DNA from 3 places in the Halomonas sp. IOP_6 genome. Region 1 is predicted to be linked to each of the others. Evidence: predicted binding sites of a transcription regulator. Region 1 holds the regulator's gene; each other region holds the start of a gene.
The links. Region 1 encodes FNR, which switches genes on or off when oxygen is low (the NO sensors DNR and NnrR bind a similar motif). Its sites were predicted from a motif close to TTGATNTANATCAA; they were not measured.

Region 1 (7,409 bases):
GCCCAGGTAATATCATGGTGTCTAATCCTGAATGGGTTGGCACTGTGTCGCAATGGAAAAACAACATTGCTAAATGGGTGAGTGCAAGAGATGGCGACAGCCTAATGAAGCTGGCGATTTTGCTGGATGCCCATGGTGTGGCTGGTAATCCGCAATTGCTAGACAGCGTGCGTGCAGAGCTGTTTGAACGCTGCTCACGGGATGAGCTATTGCTGTCTTACTTTGCGCGTGCTGCGCTGCGTTTCTCAACACCGCTAACGCTATTTGGCTCCTTAAAAAAGCCTCAGCATGGGATCGATATTAAAAAAGGCGGTATTTTCCCTATTGTTCATGGGGTGCGCACAATGGCCCTCGAGCGACGCATTAATGCCACTTCCACCTTAGATCGCCTGGACGCTTTAGCAGAAGATGGTCGTCTTGATCGCCGTTTTGCTGACGACCTGGGCGAGGCGCTGGCGCTGTTTACCGAACTACGTTTAAAGCAGCAGTTGCAGACAGCAGAAGCGTCGACTCAGCAGCGTAGTAACCGTGTTGTGGTGCAAGAACTCTCGTCCCTTGAGCGTGACCTGTTGCGTGAGGCGCTGCATATCGTAAAAGATTTTAAGCAGCGGCTCTCCCATCGTTATCATTTGGAGTATTCGTGAGCGGAATGCGCTTGTTAGACCGGCATATGTCACTGCTCAGTGGCTCGCTGCGTACATTAATGCAGCGCGAAAGCGACCGTCGACGTTGGGCAGATTCCCCCTACGCATGGCTGTTTCAGCCCTACATGGGGGAAGAAATGGTGGCGCTTGCCTGCCAGGTTAGCCCAGGCCAAGCGCCGGTGGTCAGCGTCGCTGCTGTTGTCTTAAGCCCAGGGAGAGTGCAGACCAGCCGAGCCTGGGTGGCTACCCTGGCAGAAGAGCAAAACAACAACGCCCCTGCATTGCGGCGACATCATCAGCTGTATGCGACGGACACGGTGCTGGCGCCTAACGCTGAGCATCTTGGGGCGCTAGCTGAATTCATCGGTAATCGGCCGCTAATTGGTTGGCAGTTAGGCCGCTCGGTGGAACACCTAAATCTTTTGTTTAAAGCCGGGTTGGGATTTGGTTTGCCCAATGCCCAGGTCGATGTTGGAAAGCTACACTATCGTCAGCTGCGTCGCTTACATCCACAGTGTGAGACGAGCGGCCGCCTAACCGAAGCGCTCGCTCGTTGGCAAATACCCGCTCTTCAATGGATGGGAGTGCTGGGGGATGCAACCGCAAGCGCGCTTTTATATCTGCGTTTGCAGCGCGAGATCGCCCAGCAAGGGTAGTCGTTACTACCCTCATGGGATGAATCCACGGGTTTATCTTGGGTGGACGTGGTGAGTCTTGTTAGAATGCCCGCTGCTTCTTCTACCATCGGCAGTGCCTACACCATGCTACAACCTAACTATTTTGACCCCGCAGCGCCTGATACTGTTTCTGTTGACAGCCCTGCTGTTAATAGCGCACAGACACCATCCGAGCATCACGCCGCTAAACAAAAGCGTGAATTTAATAAGCTACAAAAGCGCTTACGGCGAGAGGTTGGCAACGCCATCATTGATTATCAAATGATTGGTGAAGGTGACAAGGTGATGGTGTGCCTGTCTGGCGGCAAAGATAGCTATACGATGCTGGAGATACTGCTTAACCTGCAGCGCAACGCGCCTGTTAACTTCTCTCTGGTCGCTGTCAATATGGATCAAAAACAGCCAGGCTTCCCGGAGCATGTGCTGCCCCAGTACCTAGATAAAGTGGGTGTTGAATACCACATTCTAGAGCGTGACACCTACTCGGTGGTGAAAGAGAAAACCCCAGAAGGAAAAACGACCTGCGCGCTCTGCTCACGACTAAGACGTGGCTCGCTCTATGGGTTTGCCGAGGAAATTGGGGCAACGAAAATTGCCCTAGGGCATCATCGTGAAGATATTTTAGAAACGTTATTTCTTAACATGTTCTTTGGTGGCACTTTGAAAGCAATGCCTCCCAAACTTTTATCTGACGATGGCAAGAATATTGTCATTCGCCCCCTTGCCTACTGCAAAGAGGCTGATATTGGAGAGTTTTCTCGACTAATGGAATTCCCTATTATTCCCTGCAACTTATGTGGCTCTCAGCCCAATCTCCAGCGTCAAGTTGTCAAAGATATGTTGGCTGAGTGGGATAAAAAACACCCAGGACGTCTAGAAAGCATGTTTAAAGCGGTGACCAATGTAGCGCCTTCCCAGCTAGCAGACCGCCGTTTATTTGACTTTGCTGGCCTTGAAGCCAAACAAGCGGCGTTGATGGAAGGGCGTATTCAGGCGCTTAGCGTGGACTAGCCGACTGTTCTTCCTCTTCAGCTAGCGTGATGAGGCGCCGCATATCTAAAATATTAACCTCGCGACCGGAAACAGCCACCACCTCTTGCTGTTGAAAGCGGCTAAGAATACGGCTGACCGTTTCTACCGCCAAGCCTAAGTAATTGCCGATGTCGGCGCGGGACATGGAGAGTCTGAAGCTATAAGGCGAGTATCCACGTCGACGAAAACGGTCTGAAAGGGTGACTAAAAAGCTGGCTAGTCGCTGATCGGCCGTTTTGCGCGATAGCAAGCGCATCATACGCCGGTCATCTCGCAATTCTTTGCTCATGCTCCGATAAAGCTGGCCACGTAGTTCGGGCAGTTCTTCGGAAAGCAGGTCCAAACGGTCAAATGGGATTTCACACACCGTAGTGGTTTCCAGTGCAATGACGCTACCGGGGTAGTGCTCTTCGTCAATTCCGTCCAATCCCACTAGTTCGCTGGGAAGGTAGAAATTTGTCAACTGATCATTGCCGTTCCCTTCGCTGGTCACCTGTTTCAGGCTGCCTGAGCGGACGGCATACACACTAGTGAAGTGATCACCCTGACGAAATAGGGGCTCGCCTTTTTTGAGTGGTGCGCGGCGGCGAATGATGGCATCAAACTGGCTCATGTCCTCAAGCTCTAAGGCAAGCGGTAGACACAGCGAGCTTAGGCTACAGGTCTGGCAGCGCGCCTCTTGCAGCAGTGAGCGTCGTTGGCTGGCGGGGTGTGGCATATCATTCTCCCTTTCTCGTTAGCCATCATAGGCCCAGAGGCAAGACGTCTCAAGAAGCTTATACAATCTTAGAGTAGCGCTGAGTAGGCTGATCAGCTAGGCGAGCATCAAAGGCCATCGCCAAATGGCGAATCAGTAGCCGTCCAGTGGGGGTGGCGCTAATAACTTGCTGATGGCGAGTGATTAAGCCGTCTTGCTCAGCTGTCTTCAATTGCTCAATTGCGGTGGAGAAATAGTCATTAGCATCGATGTGCCAACGCTTTCCAACTGCCGCTAGATCAATGTGCATGTCGCACATTAGCCGTTCAATCACGTCTCTTCGTATTAGGTCGTCCTTATTTAACCTTAATCCTTTGACGGTTGCCAGCTTACCTTGATCTAAGGCTGCTTCATATTGGTCAAGCTGAGTCGGGTTTTGTGCGTAAACGTCGTCAACCCGTGATATAGCGGATACGCCTAAGCCAACTAAATCGCACTGTGCATGGCTAGAGTAGCCCTGGAAATTGCGTTGTAAGGTGCCGTTGCGCTGTGCAATCGCTAGGCTATCGTCAGGTCGTGCAAAGTGATCCATGCCAATATGCACATAGCCTGCGTTAGTCAGCATTTCTATGGTGGTATGCAAAATAGCCAGCTTTTCATCAGCGCTGGGGAGGTCCGTTTCGTTAATGCGTCGTTGTGGCGCAAAGCGGGTGGGCATGTGCGCATAATTAAATACGGACAGCCGTGCAGGGTTGAGTTCGATGACTTGACTTAGCGTCTCAGCAAAGCTTTTTTCGGTTTGAAATGGCAGCCCATAAATTAAATCAAGATTGAGTGAGCGAAAACCAAGACGGTGTGCTTCTTCCATCAACGTTTCGGTGAGTACCCGGGGTTGTACTCGGTTGATGGCTTTTTGTACCTGCGGATTTAAATCCTGCACGCCAAGGCTTAGTCGATTAAAGCCGAGAGACTGTAGATGGCGCAACGTAAATACATCTGCTTCACGAGGATCTATTTCAATAGCGTAATCGCGATCGGCTGAGCTAGATAAACCAAAACGGGCATCTAGGCGGTCAATTAGGTCCCCCATCTGTGCCAAGGTTAGAAATGTGGGCGTACCACCACCCCAGTGTAACTGTTGCACCGGGCGTGAAATGTCTAAATGGCGGGCAGTGAGCACCATTTCTCGATCTAGCCGAGAAAGGTAAGGTTCTGCAAGGGCGGTATTCTTCGTTGCGATTTTATTGCAAGCGCAGTAGAAGCAAATTCTTCGACAAAAGGGTACATGTACATACAGTGATAGCGGGCGGTGGCTCTCGTTACTGCGCGCTAGCGCCTGAGTAAAGTCATCGGCACTAAACTGCTCATGAAACGCTAGAGCTGTCGGGTAGGACGTGTAACGTGGGCCACTTTTGTCATAGCGACGCAGCAGCGTTTCATTCCAGGCATTAGCCCCAGACACATCAGTGTTGGTAGGTGAGAAGGCAGCAGTGGCATGAACGGGCATGGCGAGCGCTCCGAAGTGAGAAGTAAACAAAAGGAGTGACTGAGCGCCGTCGCTCAGTGTTCTCTCGGCATGCTACGTCGGTGTCACTTGGAATGCGTTGAGCTATATCAAACTATAGGAGGGTCTGACTAATGCGCTGTTAGAGGAATAAGCGTCCATAGCTGCCAAAGGGCGAAACTTATAATCGACAGTGCGGCGACGCTGCGAGTGGCAGGGTGGCGAATTAAATGGCTTAACTGCTGTGCTGCAAGTCCTGTTGCCAGCAGAGCAGGGAGTGTACCCAGGCCAAAAGCCCCCATTAGAAGCGCGCCATCGAGTGGGTCTGCAATCGCTAAGCTCCAGGCTAGCATGGAGTAAACCAGCCCACAGGGTAGCCAGCCCCACAGTGTCCCTAGGGCGAAGGCTTGAGGAAGTCGCACGACAGGCATCAGGCGTCTTCCCACTGGCTCAATATATCGCCAAAGGTGCCTTCCCACCGCTTCTACTTTCAGCAGTCCTTTCCACCAGTTGGCGATATAGAGCGCCATTAAGATGAGCATCAATGCGGCGAAAGCCTGCAATGCAACACGTGCAGACGGAGAAAGTGAGATAAGTGTGCCAAGTGCAGCAACAATGGCACCCGCCACCATATAGCTGAGAATGCGTCCGGCGTTATAGCTAATCAGCAGCCCACCCATGCGGGCAGGGTGTCGCATGCTAGGCGGTACGGCAAAGGTCAGCGCGCTCATAATGCCGCCACACATGCCGATACAGTGGGCGCCGCCCATTAAGCCAAATACAAACGCGGCTAGCAGGGGCGGTAAATCAAGTCCCGTCGGATTCATGCGGGCGGCTCTTGGTTATCTTGAGAAGAAGAGCCGCTTTTTTTACGTGCGGCACGCTGCTCGGGAGTCAGGTCATTCTCATCATCGTCGAATAGAATGCGGTGGGCTGGGCCTTCCAAATCGTCAAACTGGTCGTGTTTCACGGCCCAGAAAAACGCCCACACCGCGAGGCCCAGAAGAGTGAGTGAAAGGGGTATCAGTAAGTATAAAATCGTCATGCCGTCACCGGTGTTGATAGGGCAATCTGAGGGGCGGGCGGCGTACGCCAGCGAGTGAGACGCAGCGCGTTACCTACCACAATCAGGGAACTTAGCGACATGCCAATCGCAGCGAGCCAGGGGGGGATTAACCCCATTGCTGCTAAAGGCAGTGCCGAAAAGTTGTAGCAAACCGACCACATCATATTTTGGCGCATAATTCGGCGTGTGGCGCAGGAAATATCAATCGCCTCAAAAATACGCATTAGGCGTGGACTGAGCAATATCGCGTCGGCGCGGGTACGGGCGAGGTCTGTGGCGCCATTCATAGCAATGGCAACGTCAGCGCCAGCTAATACCGGCACATCATTGATACCGTCACCGATCATCACGACACGCTCACCGCTGGCTTGTAACTCACGTAGTCGTGCCAGCTTGCCCTCAGGCGATTTGCCAGCGTGCCACGTGGTAATATTGAGCTGTTCTGCCAAGCTCTCTACCGCTTCTTGCGTGTCACCAGAAAGTAGTTCTACTTCCAATCCGCGGGCTTGAAGTGCGGCAACGGTTTGAGCCGCATCTTCACGAATGCCATCGTGTAGCTTGAACCAGGCACGTGGTGCGCTGTTTTCACTGAGTAAAAGCCACTGGCCGGTGCCTGGTGGAGGCAGCGCGGTTGTCGTCGCAAAATCAGGTTTGCCTAATCGCCATGTTGCGCCGTTTAAAGTGCCTTCTAGCCCGCTTCCAGTCACACTTTTGATGTTGCGTGCCTGCAGAGTGGCATCTCTAAATGGGCGAAAAGCTCTGGCAATGGGGTGTTCAGAGTGTGCCTCTAGCGCCGCCGCGATGGCTTGGGCATGCTCTTCACTGAGCGTCGTATCGCTGTGGGCGAGATGCTGTTGGTCAATAGGATGCGTTTGGGTCAGCTGCATTTCGCCGCGGGTCAGCGTACCGGTCTTATCAAAGATCACGCGGGTGACGTTGGAGAGTGATTCGATCGCGTCAGCACGTGTAATTAGTACGCCTCGCTGGCGCAATTGGCCATGCCCTGCTGTCAGCGCAGTGGGGGTGGCCAGCGCCAGTGCACAAGGGCAAGTGACTACTAATACCGAGAGTAGTACCCATAGCACGCGAGATGGATCAATAAACCACCATGCTACGGTGACACACGCGGTAACGATCAGCAGTCGTAATACAAACAGGTGCGCCATACGCGCCGCCATCTGGGCAAGTCGTGGGCGACTTGCAAAGGCGCGATCGGTTAAATCGACAATACCGGCCACTCTGGCGCTATTGCCAGCATGGGTTACCTTTATGGTGAGCGGGTTTTCCATGTTTTGGCTGCCACCCACCACGCTTTCGCCTACCCGTCGAGTCACTGGCAAATACTCACCGGTCAGCATCGACTCATCAAGGCTGGATTCGCCGTCTTCGATAATGCCGTCAGCGGGAACGCCATGACCGGGCTTGATGAGCACGCGGTCGCCTTCTTTAAGTTCACTGGCAGGCAGAATGCGTTCACTGCCATCAGCTTCAAGGCGAATAGCGGACACCGGCAAAACGCCGCTCAGCGCATTGCCACTGTGGCCGCTGCGCCGCCTGGCCCTACCTTCTACATAGCGGCCAAATAGCAAGAAGAAGGTAAACATGGCGACCGAGTCGAAATAAACATCGCCAACGTTAAACAGCACTGCATAACTGCTCGCCAAATAGGCGCCGCCAATGGCTAGCGAGACCGGCACATCCATGCCAAGAACGCCGGTTTTCAGATCACGCAATGCGTTACGGAAAAAAGGCTGCGCTGAGAAAAATACCACGGGCGTGGCTAGGGCAA
Region 2 (7,409 bases), on a different contig from region 1:
GATTGAGCCTTATCACCTTCTTTAAGCACAACGGTAATGTTTGGAAAGTGTTGCTGAATAGTTAACAACGTGGAGGTCAGTAGTGTCTTTCCATTGCTTAATTGAGCAATTCTTTTATCGCTACCAAAACGACGAGACTGGCCGGCTGCCATGACAATCACGATGATATCACTACAACTCATGACGTTTTTTTCCACGATAAATACGATGAATATCGGCCATGACGGCTAACGCAATTTCAGCCGGTGTTTTGCTGCCTAAATTAAGCCCAATGGGCATGTTAATGCGTGCTACTTGGGCACTTGTTAAGCCGCCAGAACGCAGCAGCCGCTCTGCGCGCTGCTGTGAGGTTTGCTGGGAGCCCATAACGCCAATATAAAAGGCTTCCGTTCGGACAGCTTCGATCATCGCTAAATCATCGATACGTGGGTCGTGGGTCAAGGCCACAACGGCGGTATTGGCATGGCAGCCACCTGATGAAATAAACACCGAAGGTAGAACTGCCTGAACTTCCACTCCCGCGACCGCAAAATTTCGCCTAGCCTCGTCTCTGGGGTCACAGACAATCACCTCAAACCCCAGCGTTTGGGCAAATAGCGCACAGGGTGAAGAGATTGAAGAGATCCCCGCGATAACCAGCCGTAGCGCAGGGCCTATACGAATATTGACGCTAGCGGTATCAACAATAACGGTGGGCTCGGTGTTTTTCGAGGGGGTAAAGCGCTTGCCGCTGCCATCCAGCTTGATACAGCGGGTTAGCGGTTGGCGACCCAGTAGCGTGGCATGCACCACTTCTAAGTGAGTAAGGTTTGCGGTGTTGGGCGCTAGCCGTTCAACCAGCACTTCAAGGCTGCCACCGCAGGGTAAACGAATATTCGCTGAACCAGCGTCACTGCCACCGCCACCGCCATAGCGCACCCGTTGAACCGGCTCGCTAAACTCACCCGCTTGAAGCCTAGCGATAAACTCATCTTCGACACAGCCGCCCGACAGTGATCCCAGATAGTCGCCTGTTGAACATGCTACTAGCATGGCACCTGGCTCTCGGGGGGCCGAGCCAAAGGTTTTTAGCACCGTACACAACCAAATAGTTCGCCCCTGGTTGGCCCATTTCAGCGCGCGTTCGATAACCTGTAGATCAAGGTGTTGCATTAACTAGCCGCCTCCATGGGAAGTCGATGGGTGGCCTTCAGTGAGTCGCGAATGGTGTCAGGGGTAAAAGGGGGATGGGTAAAGCGTACTCCCGTGGCATCAAAAAGCGCATTGGCAATCGCAGGAGCGCCGGGTAGTGAGGCAGACTCTCCAACGCCGAGTGGGGGCAGTTCAGGGCGATCAAGCAGCATGACGTTGATGGGAGGAAGCTCCGAGAAACGCAGAATAGGGTAGCCGCCCCACTCTTTGCTGGTTGGTAAACCATCCTCAAAGGTCACCCGCTCCTTTAACGTGCGGCTGAGCATTTGGATCACATTGCCATGCACCTGATGGCGAACGCCAGCGGGGTTGACCATTAAGCCCGCATCCTGACCTACATATAAATTCTCGACGACAATCCGTCCACTCTTCACATTGACTTTAAGCTCAATTACCCAGGCGGCGAGCGCGGCGCCAAAGCCGGGAAATTTGCTATGCACGTACTGGGCGTAAGCGAAGCCTCGGCCGTAGCGCCACTCACCCTCGCTTTTTGGGTTGGTGTTAGCGACGCAGGGCTTCCAGTTCGTACGTTCGGCTAATGCTTCGACAAGTTCGCAAGCGCGATTATCGGCTAAATAGCGCAACCGGTAGGTGACCGGATCTTCATTTGCCAAATAGGCAAGCTCATCAATATAGCTTTCATGGGCGAAGGTGCTGGGCAGCGCCGAGACACCACGTAGCCAGGAGGCGCGAACCAGAGTCGGCACGTCGTCGCAGACTATTTGGCGATGAGGGTAGCGGTAGGGTGGCACCGACGTTCGATCTCCCATCTCAAAGGGGATATCAATTGGTGAGGCATTACCGGTTAGCAGTAGTGCCAGGGTGGGTGCACTGTTAGAGGGGTAGCGCGTATTAAAGCGATAGCCTGCTGGGCTGCCATCGGCATTTAAACCGCCTTGGATCGCCATATACTGAGCAGCTCCTTTAGGCTCCCAGGTGTGTTCCTGCTCACGGGTGAGTTGCACACGGACAGGGCGGCCAACCGCCTGAGACAGCAGCACAGCATCCGCGCCAACGTCGTCAGCGCAATTGCGGCCATAGCAGCCCGAGGTTTCCATGCGGGTAATGGTGATAACGCCTTCATCTAAACCGGTAAGGCGGGCGAGGTCGGCGCGCAGACTGTGTGGGTTTTGGGTGCCCGACCACACGTGAAGGCCATTTTCGTTGGCATCGGCGACAGAGCACGAAGGGCCAATGGAGCCATGCAGCTGGAAAGGCCACACATAGTGACGATTGAGCGAATGCTGTGCGGCGGCCAGCGCGTTGTCGAGGCCGCCTTCATCGAGGAGTATGCGCTGCTTGCTGGGTAGGTCGAGCAGTGCTTGCTCTATGTTGTCCAACTGAGGTAAGCCTTCGATGGGTCGCCACTGGACCTTTAGCTGTCTGGCTGCGGCAGCAGCCTGCTCTTCACGCTCGGCCACCACACCAACAAAGTCACCGACCACCACGACGCTTACCACGCCCGGCAAATGTGCCACAGAGCTTTCATCAACCGCGATTAAACTGTTACCAATAAAGTCGCCGTTATCATGGCCTACATAAGGCGGGCGAATCACTCGCCCATGCAGCATATCGGGCAGGCGTAGGTCGTGGATAAAGGTCAATTGCCCGGTGGCCTTGGCGGGTATATCCACGCGAGAGGTCGATTGGCCGACCAGGGTATAGTGGCTGACCGGCTTAAGCGGTACCTCATCGGCAAGCTTTAATGCATGACGGGCGCCCCGCAACAACTCTCCAAAGCTCACGGATGAGTGGTTATCATCACTGGGCATAATAGCGCCGTTTTGGCAGCTAAGTAGTGAGCGCTCAGTGTCAAAGTGCTTTGCTGCCAGTGTTAATAGATACTCCCGCGCTTGAGCCGCCGCACGGCGTAGAGGTTCGGCAGTGATTTGAATCGACGCACTGGCAATGGTGGGGCCTTGGTTGGGAGCTTCAACAGAGTTGCCCAGCACCATGGTAACGCTGTCGAACGCGACGCTAAGCTCTTCCGCAACAATTTGAGCGAGCGCCGTGCGTATCCCTGTGCCCAAGTCTACGTGGCCGTTGAAAGCCACGATGTGACTATCGTTCAGTACGGCAATAAATATTTCTGGCTCATGGGGGGTGAAGTTTGAGTGTGTACCTGGCTGTCCGGGCGCGGGCTTAGGAGGCGTAACCGGATCGCGATAGATCACCAAAACATCAGACCCATACAGCAGTGACTCTCTTTTATAGTCTGATTTATCGACCATGCTTGCCTCCCACGCTAGCGTTTTAAGTAATCAGTGCAGATGAATTTGAGGTGATCAACGAGCAATAACTAAGGTAAAATTGTAGCGCGTACACCATAAAAGCATGGTGAATTGATCCAACGCAAGCCGTATTTAATACGTTGATGCATCATTTTGTTAACCAGTGCCATACTCGATACACGTCGTCGCTAATAGATTAAGGAGATGGAATGACAACGGATAGTGCGCTCAAACACTCGTCTTCCGGCGAGCACCCCACGCCTTCAGAGCAGGGGTATGATTTTTCTGAGCAAGTAGGCCATCTACTGCGTAAAGCCTACCAGCGGCATACGGCTATTTTTCAGCGCTACAGCAGTGATAAACAGCTTACGGCCATTCAGTTTGTCACGCTGTGTACGGTGATGGAGCGAGGCCCCAGCTCGTTAACCGACATCGTTAACGCCACGGCGATTGATCCAGCCACCATCCGTGGCGTCATTAAACGCCTTAAAGCACGTGAGTGGATCTCGCTCACCACCGACCCAAATGATCAACGCAAAGTCATGGTGGTGATCACCGAGCCTGGGGAGACATTAGTCGAGGGCATGGTGCCCAGTGCCAAGCAAATTAGCGATCAGACCATGAAAAATCTCAACCCGGCAGAGCGGGTTGCCTTAATGCACCTGCTGGAAAAAATGAACGCGGACGGATGACACAACAAAGGTGCCCGCTTCACTTGCGTTTTCGGGCACTCCTAACGCTTCATTAAGTAACCCAGTGTTTCATCCAGTCTAATTACATCCCCATATTTGCTATCGATATCAAACAGGTTGGCTTCATGGGGCGCGGGGTGGCGATCGCCCACGCAATCACGTACCACCATCACCCGAAAGCCGTGCTGTACGCCGTCAACGGCGGTGGCGCGAATGCAGCCGCTGGTGGAGCAGCCGGTAATGATCAGTGTATCGATACCCATGGCGACCAGCGTGGAGGCAAGCGAAGTGCCAAAGAAGGCGCTGGCGTACTGCTTGGTCATTATCAGCTCATCTTGATGGGGGGCCACCTCGGGGCAGAACTCGGCGTAAGGGTTGCCCGCCACCATCGCCCGCATTACCGGCGACTTCTTGACCCAAATGCCACCATCGATTTGATCCGGGGCGTGATAAAGGATGTTGGTATGGATGACTGGCGTGCCAGTACGCCGTGCGGTATTGAGTAGCGGTGGCATATTGGCCACCGCATCCACCACGCCCTGGGCAAATAGCGGCGAGCCTGGCGTGGTGTAGCCTTGCATAAAATCAACCACCAGCAGTGCGGGCCTTTTGCCAAAGCCAATGCGTCCATCCCACACGCCCTTGTAGTTGTCCGAGGCCGTATTATCACCAGCTGCGCTGTCAACAACAGAGCTATCAACAACAGTATTATCAGTATTGTGCTGCGACATGGTCGTCTCCTTAATCAGCACTCTAGATCGTTAATCAGCACCTGATCTCGTTAGTAAGCCCCTGACAAGAGAGCACCCGCGCCCGGTACGATGGGTTCCAGGTCGAGTGCCGTGAGCATGGCGTAGGTGGTCGCGATAGCTGCGGTCACCACTGGCTTACCGGTCAGGGCTTCAACCTTGGCGACGGCCGGTAGCGATGGCATTTGTACACAGGCTGACAAGACGATCGCATCCACGTTACTTAAATCGAGACTGGCGACGATTTCGGGGAGATTGGCGGGATCGTGGCGAGCGACATCCAGGTTATTGGGGATCTCAAGCGCCCGGTAGTCGAGCACCTCAATGCCTTCCTGACGGATGTAGTCGACCACCATTTCGGTCAGCGGCTTCATGTAAGGCGCTACTACCACCACACGTTTGGCTTTCATCACACCCAGGGCATCAACCAGCGCACCGGCGCTGGTGACCACCGGCGTGTCGCAGCCATTCTCTTCAGTGCGGCTGCGCAAACGCTTTTGCGACGCTCGGTGGTAGCCGGGCCCCATCGCCATAATGGCAACCAGGCAGGCATACCCCATCACATCCACTGCTGCATCGGAGAGTTCCAAGGCACAGCGGTCAGACTCCGCATCCATCGCGGCCAGCTCGTCCTTACTAACGGTTTTCATGCGCATGCGGCTGGAGTGAAAAGTGAAGCGTTCCGGACGAATCAACTGGCGTGCAGCGAGCATGGCAGGTATCTCCGTCTCCATGGTGATATTGGAGCTGGGGACGATCTGGCCGATACGGTAGGTCTTGGTGCTCTGAGTCATGATTATTGGCCTTGGTTAGAGTTGTGTGCACAGGAAGTCTTCAAAGGCGGCAAAAAAACCGTCGAAGTCATCCCAGGGAATCATGTGACCCGCTTGTTGCGCGGTAGAAACGCGAATCGTCGGTAGCAGGGCGCGTATTTCGGTGCGGTCTTCATCCTGGATAACCCCGCCCTTGCCTGCACACATCAGCAGCGTGGGCACTTTGATAGCGGGGAAGTCCTGGTGGATATCGACGCTGTGGAACTCTTCAAACGCCTGAACAATGGCGGGCTCAAAGCAAGTGTGTAACCACTCGGCGCGTAACCGCAGCTGCTCGTCGCTCCAGGTGGGGCAGTAGTGGCGCATGGTTTCGATGTCTGCGCCCCGGGTGCAGTCGCGAATCGAGTCTACATACCAGGGCAGCTTGCTGGGGTACTCACGGCGCCCTGGCCCTGAAACCGGTGGGTCGATAAGTACCAGTTTGTCGATGCCCTTGGCGCCGCGATTCATGGCGCGCAGAGCAAAGCGCGCCCCCATGGAGTGGCCCGTCAGAATGACGTTGTTTAAGCCGAGCGCATCGATAAAGGCGATCACATCGTTGGCACAGGTGTCGGTGTCATAAGCAAGTTCAGGCCCGGTGGACGACAAGCCACGCCCACGGACATCCAGTACATAAGTGTCGAAGTGCTGGCCCAGGCGCTCGGCCACAAAGCCCCAGGTGATCGCCGGGCTGGTGATGCCGGGTATTAGCACCAGCGGCTGGCGTGCTGTCTCGGCGCTGTCACCAAAGCGCAGGTAGTGCTGACGAATGCCATTGGCGTGTACGTTGGCGCCATAGAGATAGGTGCTGCTCATGCCGGGCTCCCTTGACTGGTGGGTTGCTTCAGCGGTACTTCAAAGGGGTCATAGGCGAATACCCATGCTGGGTCTTCGTCTTCCCGTAACCAAGTATTGTCGTGGGAAACCTGCTGAACCCGCGAAGCGCGTTCAAAACGGTTGGTGCGGTAAAGTTCGAAAGCCTGTTGGTAGTTTTCGGCGCCCACTTCTTCCAGGCAGCGTACCAGCATGGCGGCGTCCTCAATGGCCATGGCCGCGCCCTGGGCCATATGAGGCTTCATCGGATGGCAGGCATCGCCCAGCAACACCAGTCGATTTTCATGCCACAGTGGCAGCGGGTTGCGCTCCAGCAAGGGCCATTTGGTAACGGTTTCAGTGCAGTCAATCAGTGCTTGTACGGTGGGATGGTAACCCTCGAATGCTTTGCGCATCTCTTCCCGGGAGCTGTCGACGAAGGAAGTGCCGTGGTTCCAATCGGGTTCAGGCACGCCAGTCACGTAGTAATACTCCTTCTCGTCGCCGGTCACGAAGTAGACCATCATGTGGCGGTCTTCCGACCACCACTTCACGCAGGCTTCGAAATCCAGGTCGTATGCCTTGAGTTTTTCGGCAGAGATAATGGCTCGGTGAGCAACCCAGCCGCTATAGATTGGCGCCTCCGGACCCAGCAGCTTCTCGCGCAGTCGCGAATTGACCCCATCGGCGCCGATCACCAGGTCGGCCTCTTCTGTCGTACCGTCAGCGAAGGTCATGACGACCTTGTCGCCGCTGTCGTCGACATCGACCAGGCGCTTATCGAAATAAAGATTGTCCTGGTCGAGCTTGCTGACCATTAATTCGTGCAGATCGCCACGGTGTACGGTGATATAGGCTGCGCCATAGTTTTCGCGAGCAAACTCGCCTAGCGGGATACGAGACTGGTACTCGCCGGTCATG
Region 3 (7,409 bases), on a different contig from region 1:
CGACGCCGATAACGCCATGCTGCTGCGCACCGGCCTTGCGCTGGTGGTGGGCATGGAGCGCGGCGCGCGCCAGCACTCCCGCGAGTTGGCTGAAGAGCTGCTAGCCATAGACCAGGAAGATAGCCTTGGCTTAAGAGAGTTGGTACTTGACCAATTGCTGCGTGATGACCGCAATGAAGAAGCGCTAGCGCTTACTGATGAGCCCCAAAAAGACGATGGCTCTTTAGAGTTGGGTTTATTAATGGGTCGTACGCTGGCGCTGTATCGATTGGAAAAGCACGATGCCGCTGAAGCAGCGCTGGCGGATGTGGTCGCTCATAATCGCTATGCGATAGAGCTGTTATGTGCCGAGAACCCGCGGCCTTCAATGCCTCACGCGGATGGGCAAGTCGATCCTGGCTCCCGTGCGGAAGCGTGGCAGTATCGTACCTTGATGCGTGACCAGTGGCGCACCACGCCAGGCGCGCTGGCGTGGTTAGCGGATCACCGCTAACTTTATTTTGCCTCTGCGATCACTGGGGTAGGCACCAACTGCTTATCTCGGCTGATCCAGATGGCTAGCAGAATGGCGGGTAAACCGAGCAGAGTGGCCACTACGAAGAAAGTGGCGTATCCCTGAGCCGTGACAACCAGCCCGCCAAAACCGCTCAGAAACTTCCCTGGTAACGTCATTAGCGACGAAAACAGTGCGTATTGGGTGGCGGTATAAGCCCGCGACGTTAAGCTGGAAAGAAACGCGATAAAGACAGCGCTGGCTAAGCCATTGGCAAGATTATCGCCAATAATGGTGACGACCAGCATGGGAAGTTGGTTGCCTATCAACGCTAACGCGGCAAACAGCAGGTTGGTCACCATGACAAAGCCAGCGCCAATGACCAGCAGTGGCCCAATGCCGTAGCGAGCAACCAGCAAGCCGCCAAGAATGCCCCCCGTTATACTCATGGCAATACCAAAAATATTGGTGACGTTGGCGATGGTGGCCAGCGAAAAGCCTAAATCGATATATAGCGGATTTGCCATAGAGGCCATGGCAAGGTCGCTAATTCGGAACACCGCGATAAAGATTAAAATGCCCAACGCCTTCACCCCGTAGCGGCGGAAGAAGTCGGTGAAAGGGCACACAATGGCACCAATCACCCAAGCACCTAGACGTCGCAAAACTTTCGGTTGGCCACGGCTGGCACGAATGAAGGCGCGTACCTTGGGTTCGTGAATGAGCTGAACCGTCAACGATGCGCGCTTTGGTTCAGGTCGAATCAGCACGGTGAGCACGCCAATGCCCACAAGCGCGGCCATGCAGAGGTACGCTGCGTTCCAGGAAATCGCTGATGCCACATACAGCGCCCCGGCACCTGCCGCTAATAGCCCACCGCGGTAACCGATAATGTAAGTAGAGGCCATCGCTGCTTGTACATCGTCATCGGCGGATTCGATGCGATACGCGTCAATAGCAATATCCTGGGTGGCTGAGCCAAAGGCTACCAGCAGCGCAAAGGCTGCTACCCAGCCTAGGTTACCTACTGGACTGACTCCCGCTAAGCCAATCAGCCCTGCCGCAATCATCCCTTGGGCAAGCAGCATCCAGCCACGTCGTTGGCCAAACGTGCGTGTCAGGATTGGCAGGGCAAGTCGGTCAACGATAGGCGCCCAAAAAAACTTGATTGAGTAGAGCATGCCAATCCAGGCGAAGAAGCCAATGGCGGCCACTTCAACGCCGTCACTGCGTAGCCATGCAGACAGAGTGGAAAACACCAGCAAAAAAGGTAAGCCTGCAGAAAAACCTAGAAACAGCATGGTGATGACAGGCGCACGACAGTAAATACCTAACGCATCCAGCCAGCTGCGCTGGGGAGTAGGGGTGGGCATATTGGTTAACACTCCAGGAAAGAAAACGTCTGCATCGAGGCCCGCTAAAAACCGCTCAGTGGTAGACTAGGCCTGATATCCATGACAAAGCCGATAGCTTACCGGAGAGGAGTTTTCAATGTCGATTACAGCCCATCAAGTAGTCACTTTACACTACGTGTTAAGCGATGTGCTTAGCGATGGCAGTACCCGCGTGCTAGATGACTCCAACGCGCGTGATAAGCCCTTAGAGTACCTTCATGGACACGATAATATTTTGCCCGGTTTAGAGAGTGCTCTGGAAGATAAAGCCGCTGGAGATGAGCTGCGTGTCACGCTTGCGCCTGCTGATGCCTACGGCATCCGTAATGAAGACTTGGTGCAACAAGTGAGTCGTGCCTCATTTGGCAGCGCAGCACTTGAACCCGGTAGCCGTTTCCAAACAGAAGGTGAAGCAGGCCCGCAAATTGTCACGGTGATGAGTATTGATGGGGACATGGTAACGGTCGATACAAATCATCCGCTGGCAGGCCACACGCTTCGCTATCAAGTCAACGTGCTGGATGTGCGTGATGCAACCCGTGCAGAGCTGGCGAAAGGCCACCCTCTACCGCCGGGAACCGAACACAGCAAAGTAGAAGATCGAAAAGTGCTTTAGCAGCAAGTTTTAGGGGCTTTAAGTTTCACAGACTTTAAGTTTCACAGGCCTTAAATCTTCAGCGTGCTCAAAATTGACAGTGTATTTTAAAGCTGCAGCGTATTTTGAGCGTTAAAAACTGACCCATATCAAGTTCCTGATGGGCCGCAAATAACCCCGCTGAAAAGCTTGACCCAGGTCAGCTTCCTGCCGCGATTAACGCACTAGGATGGTGTCATACATCACGGCAGGAGGGGATCACCATGTACTGGGATGATGCTGTTATTTTCGGTCTAGTTACTGTCGCGTTAATGATTGCTTTTATGATTGGTTGGGTAGGTTTTATTGTACGCGACCACCTCCGTAAGGATGAACGTAAAAAGCATTAACGCCGTTGTGGTGACCGTCGTCAGGGGAGGGAGCTTGCTTCTAATAGCGAGCTTCCTGTTGCCGGCCCATTTGGGTCGGCTTTTTTTTGTTGATTAAAAACTGTTTCCGAGTATTCGCATTAATCGTCTGGTAAAGTACCTAGTTGTACAATAAGGCATTGTACCGCAAGGAAGCCATTTGCCATGAATGCTGTTACTTTAATCGTTGCCATACGCTGCTGCGCTCATCATTATCCCAAAGCTAGTGTTGCCTGTATTCTTCTATTACTTAGCTGGCTATCAGTGCCGGTCTATGCTCAAGCATTAAGCGTCATTAATGGTGAAAAAACCACAGCACTCTCTCTTAATGAGTTACGTCAACAATCTACGATTACCTCGCCAGTATTTGATCCTTTTCAAGGCCGAGAACTAGAGATGCATGGGCTTGAATTCCGTCGCTTTCTCATTAATCAATTTGGCGAAGTTCCTCCCGCATTGCACTTTACGACATGGGATGATTACGAAGTGACGTTAGGTGGCTGGGATGATCCTAAGTGGTTAATGGTCACGGCAGAGAGTGGAGAGCCACTTACATTGCGTTCGCGAGGGCCATTGCGGCTGGTTGATCAGGCTTATAATGATCAGCGTGATATCAAAAATTTACGTGAATTCAATGACTGGATATGGATGATTCGAAGTATTGAGGCCCGTTGGTGATCACTAAGCCGCCCCCTTCTCCACCTGCCGTACCACTGCCACCACCCGCTCCTTTAGCGAGGAAGCGCCGCTATGTAACGTGGTTATCATTGAGCCTCATGAGTTTTATGGCATTGATGGTGGTTATTGTTTATGAGGCGCGCTGGGTATATCCCGAAATACAGGCTTACTTCAGCCAAACAGGCAATTTGACAGGGCAGCAATTGGCCACCAGGTCACGGGGATATTTACAGCTTGCCCAGCAACATTTGTTAGGCAAACAGCCCTTTGATGATGAACAACGACAAATGGTTAGGCTTAATCTCGATCTTGCCTATGGGCTAATTGATGTCGAGGTATATCGTCAAAGGTACAGCTGTACCCAGCCGAGTTTACAAACCCTCAATTTACTAACAGAGCGCCTTAAAGAAAATGCCGTGACGCCGTTTGATGCCGCAGCTGAATTGTTGGGTCCAATTGATTGTTTAACAAACATTGAGATGAACCAGCTCGACCTGCGTGGTATGGCAATTAATGAGTTTTCTGAAAACACCCGGCGGCATAATCAGATTCTCACCTATTCGAGTATGGTGATTTTTGCACTAGGGTTGCTGTTTTGGGGAATGCATGAGCGTCAGTTGCGGCGTACAGAGCGCGCTACTAAGCAAACCCTAGCCTGGATGCAGCATGCGATGCGCGATCCGCTGACGGGGATAGGTAACCGCATTGCGCTTCATCAGGATGTCGCTGCCAAAAAAGGGGCTGCGCTTGCTTTGATCTTGGTCGATATCGACTTCTTTAAGCAGTACAACGATTCATTGGGGCATCCAGAGGGTGATCAACTGTTACGGCGCCTAGCCAGTCTATTGAAATATGTACTTGGAGCAAAAGCAAAACTGTACCGATTAGGCGGGGATGAGTTTGCCGCAGTATTGCCTTGTGATAATGACGCGTTATTGATTGGCTACTGTGATCAATTGACGTCTGTTTTAGAGCAGGCTGATTTCAAACACCCCACGCATCCGCACAATGAAAGGGTCACCTTGAGTATTGGGGCAGTGCGCTTTACCGCAGGGGAAGCCACTTTTCCAGATGCCTACAAAGCTGCTGATAAGGCGCTTTACCGAGTAAAGAGCGCAGGCCGTAATGATTGGCAAATTACTGCAGCTGCATAATGTTTTCACAAAACGCTGAAGTATAGTTGAAAAAAGTAAACAATGGGAAAGTGACGCTCAGTCAGTGGTTTGATGTGTACTTCGGGGCTAGGATTGTTTTTAAAACAGTGTTTCATAACCTTTCTAGCGATTAATCCGGAGTGCTGATATGAGCAATGAAGCCGATTCCCTGCTGAATAAACGGCGTTCACGCCGACAAGTGTTAGCAAGTTTAGGCCTTGGCGCCGCTGCACTTTACGTGGCCCCTACGATGTTTTCCATGGGGCAAGCTGAAGCGCGCGAACATCACCATTCCCGTTCACGTTACTCGCGGCCCAGCTATTCAAGGCCCCGTTATTCAAGACCCAGCTATTCAAGACCCCGTTATTCTAAATCCAGCCATTCACGTCCCCATTATTCACGTCCTTACTACGCTCGCCCACAGCGCTCTCGTTGGGATGGAGACGCTGTGATTGAGATTCGCATAAGCCGCTTATTACCTCGCTGGTAGGGGTAGGTGCCATGTCTACTACATCGATTGCTGTCGATTATGCGCTGGAAAATGTTGGTCCTTGCATACGCTTGATTGATGCAGAGGACCTACTGCCAGTGATTCATCAAGCCATGCCAGGTTGGCGGCTAACGCCCTGTGAGGCTCAACAGCACGCACCCTCTATTTGTGTTTGGCGTCATCCTAATGGTTACTGGCAGGAAGCGCCGGCCCTGCCGGGAGGCATGTTATTAGATACACCGGCAGGAACCGCATGTAGCGTGATTGCTGATTTAGCGGGGGCTTATCTTCGACATCATCCTGAGCATATTGGGCTTCACTGTGGGGCGGTAGAGGTTAATCAACAGCTAGTAATATTTCCGGATAGTCATCGAGCTGGTAAAAGCACGCTCACGGCGGCGTTCGCCGCGGCTGGTTATCGGGTGTTTGGCGATGATGTGCTGGCACTCACTAGCTGTGGTGAAGGGATAGCGCTGGGCGTTGCACCTAGATTGCGTTTGCCGTTGCCAGAGACCCTTGCGCCGGAGTTTCATAAGTTTGTTGCCAACCACCTAGGGCTTCATGATGATCGCTATGGCTATCTGGCGTTAGGCGAGCAGCAACTGGCATCGCATGGGATGCGTTGTCCGCTAGGCGCCGTACTGCTTATTGAGCGCGATGAATTGCTCAGTGAGCTACAGCTGGTTCGTCTGCAGCCGGGAGATGGGTTGTGGCAGTTGTTGCAGCAGAATTTCGCTGAGCATGAGTCGGATCAAACGTTGATTGAGCGCTTTTTGCCCCTCTTAAAAGATTTACCGTGTTTTTTAATGCGTTACCGAGATGCTTACGAAGCGGCAACATGGCTGGCAACTGAGATAGATAGCGATGGGTTTCTTGACGGTGCTGTGGCGACGAATCCGTGTCGTCGTCAAACTGAGCCGGAGGCGTTCAAACAGAGTCAGGTGCTGGCAGCAAACGACGCGCGCAGGTGGCAAATCAGTCCGGTGGCTCACGAGTTTCCACTGGGTGAAGAGCTGTTCGTCATTGCTAAAGAGGGCGGCGAAATTCATCGTTTGAATGTGACGAGTAGAGCCGTGTGGGTACTGCTGCAGCATGAGGCTCTATGCCAAGATGAAATTATTGATACCTTGATGGCTTTTTTTGTTGGCGCTAGCAGGCAAAGTGTCAAGCGAGATATCTGCCAGTTATTGGGCCAATTAGTCAGCTTGGGATTAGTGCAGCCTGTCGCCGATTAGCGCTGGCACTGGCGAGGCAACCTAACTGATGATGCCTGCCAGTGTCTCTTTTATTGGCCACGATGCAGTTCTAGTCGTGGCCGTTATAAACGGTTATGCGCTGATCAGTCCTGCTTTTTCGCGTAGGAAATCAACAATTGTGTCAGCAGGAACCATGGTGGCTTCGCTGTCCCTGCGGCCTTTGTATTCCAGTTCGCCGTTATCCAAGCCACGATCACCAATCACTAAACGGTGAGGCACTCCCATAAGCTCCAGGTCAGCAAACTTGACGCCGGGACGCGTGTCGCGGTCATCAAGCAGTACATCTAAGCCTGCGGCTGTTAGCGCTTGATAGAGACGTTCGGACTCTTCACGCACACGTTGTGATTTGTGGGCATTCATCGGCACCAATGCCACTTGGAACGGTGCGATAGCGTTTGGCCAGATAATGCCTGAATCATCGTGGTTTTGCTCAATGGCGGCAGCGACCACGCGGGTAACACCGATACCATAGCAGCCCATCCACGGATGGCTGGTTTTGCCGTTGTCGCCCAGCACCGTCGCGTTCATTGCTTCGGAGTACTTTTGTCCAAGCTGGAAGACATGGCCCACTTCAATGCCGCGCTTGATAGACAGCGTGCCTTTGCCGTCTGGCGAAGGGTCACCTTCGACAACGTTACGTAGATCGGCAACTTGGGGCAGCGCCACGTCACGCTCCCAGTTAATACCGAAATAGTGCTTGCCATCGATGTTTGCACCCGCACCAAAGTCACTCATAAGCGCCACGCTGTGATCAATAATGATCGGCATGTTTAGGCCAACTGGACCAAGTGAGCCTGGGCCAGCGCCAACCACGGCGCGAATTTCTTCTTCGTTTGCCATGGTAAGTGGGGCGGCTACCTGGGGCAGGTTTTCAGCTTTGACTTCATTAAGCTCATGGTCACCACGGATTAGCAGGGCAATCAAACCACCTTCAGCGGCATG

Region 2: the regulator FNR is predicted to act here: its motif matches at 3,534-3,547, upstream of K7H08_RS14290 (xanthine dehydrogenase family protein molybdopterin-binding subunit).
Region 3: the regulator FNR is predicted to act here: its motif matches at 2,622-2,635, upstream of ccoM (cytochrome c oxidase subunit CcoM).

Annotation. Positions count from the first base shown of each region.
Region 1 covers NZ_JAIRBO010000003.1:451,975-459,383, reverse strand. The annotation lists gene K7H08_RS08305 (putative nucleotidyltransferase substrate binding domain-containing protein) at 1-644, shown strand, start outside; gene K7H08_RS08300 (DNA polymerase III subunit epsilon) at 650-1,300, shown strand; gene ttcA (tRNA 2-thiocytidine(32) synthetase TtcA) at 1,367-2,332, shown strand; gene fnr (fumarate/nitrate reduction transcriptional regulator Fnr) at 2,319-3,071, opposite strand; gene hemN (oxygen-independent coproporphyrinogen III oxidase) at 3,130-4,557, opposite strand; gene K7H08_RS08280 (sulfite exporter TauE/SafE family protein) at 4,686-5,381, opposite strand; gene ccoS (cbb3-type cytochrome oxidase assembly protein CcoS) at 5,378-5,599, opposite strand; gene K7H08_RS08270 (heavy metal translocating P-type ATPase) at 5,596-7,409, opposite strand, start outside.
Region 2 covers NZ_JAIRBO010000007.1:179,599-187,007, reverse strand. The annotation lists gene K7H08_RS14300 (nucleotidyltransferase family protein) at 1-182, opposite strand, end outside; gene K7H08_RS14295 (XdhC family protein) at 172-1,152, opposite strand; gene K7H08_RS14290 (xanthine dehydrogenase family protein molybdopterin-binding subunit) at 1,152-3,422, opposite strand; gene K7H08_RS14285 (MarR family winged helix-turn-helix transcriptional regulator) at 3,632-4,114, shown strand; gene K7H08_RS14280 (N-carbamoylsarcosine amidohydrolase) at 4,156-4,845, opposite strand; gene K7H08_RS14275 (maleate cis-trans isomerase family protein) at 4,896-5,657, opposite strand; gene K7H08_RS14270 (alpha/beta fold hydrolase) at 5,673-6,491, opposite strand; gene K7H08_RS14265 (FAD-dependent monooxygenase) at 6,488-7,409, opposite strand, start outside.
Region 3 covers NZ_JAIRBO010000001.1:358,462-365,870, reverse strand. The annotation lists gene K7H08_RS01750 (SEC-C domain-containing protein) at 1-493, shown strand, start outside; gene K7H08_RS01745 (AmpG family muropeptide MFS transporter) at 496-1,866, opposite strand; gene K7H08_RS01740 (FKBP-type peptidyl-prolyl cis-trans isomerase) at 1,985-2,503, shown strand; gene ccoM (cytochrome c oxidase subunit CcoM) at 2,746-2,871, shown strand; gene K7H08_RS01735 (hypothetical protein) at 3,055-3,567, shown strand; gene K7H08_RS01730 (GGDEF domain-containing protein) at 3,666-4,721, shown strand; gene K7H08_RS01725 (PqqD family protein) at 5,223-6,446, shown strand; gene K7H08_RS01720 (proline--tRNA ligase) at 6,540-7,409, opposite strand, start outside.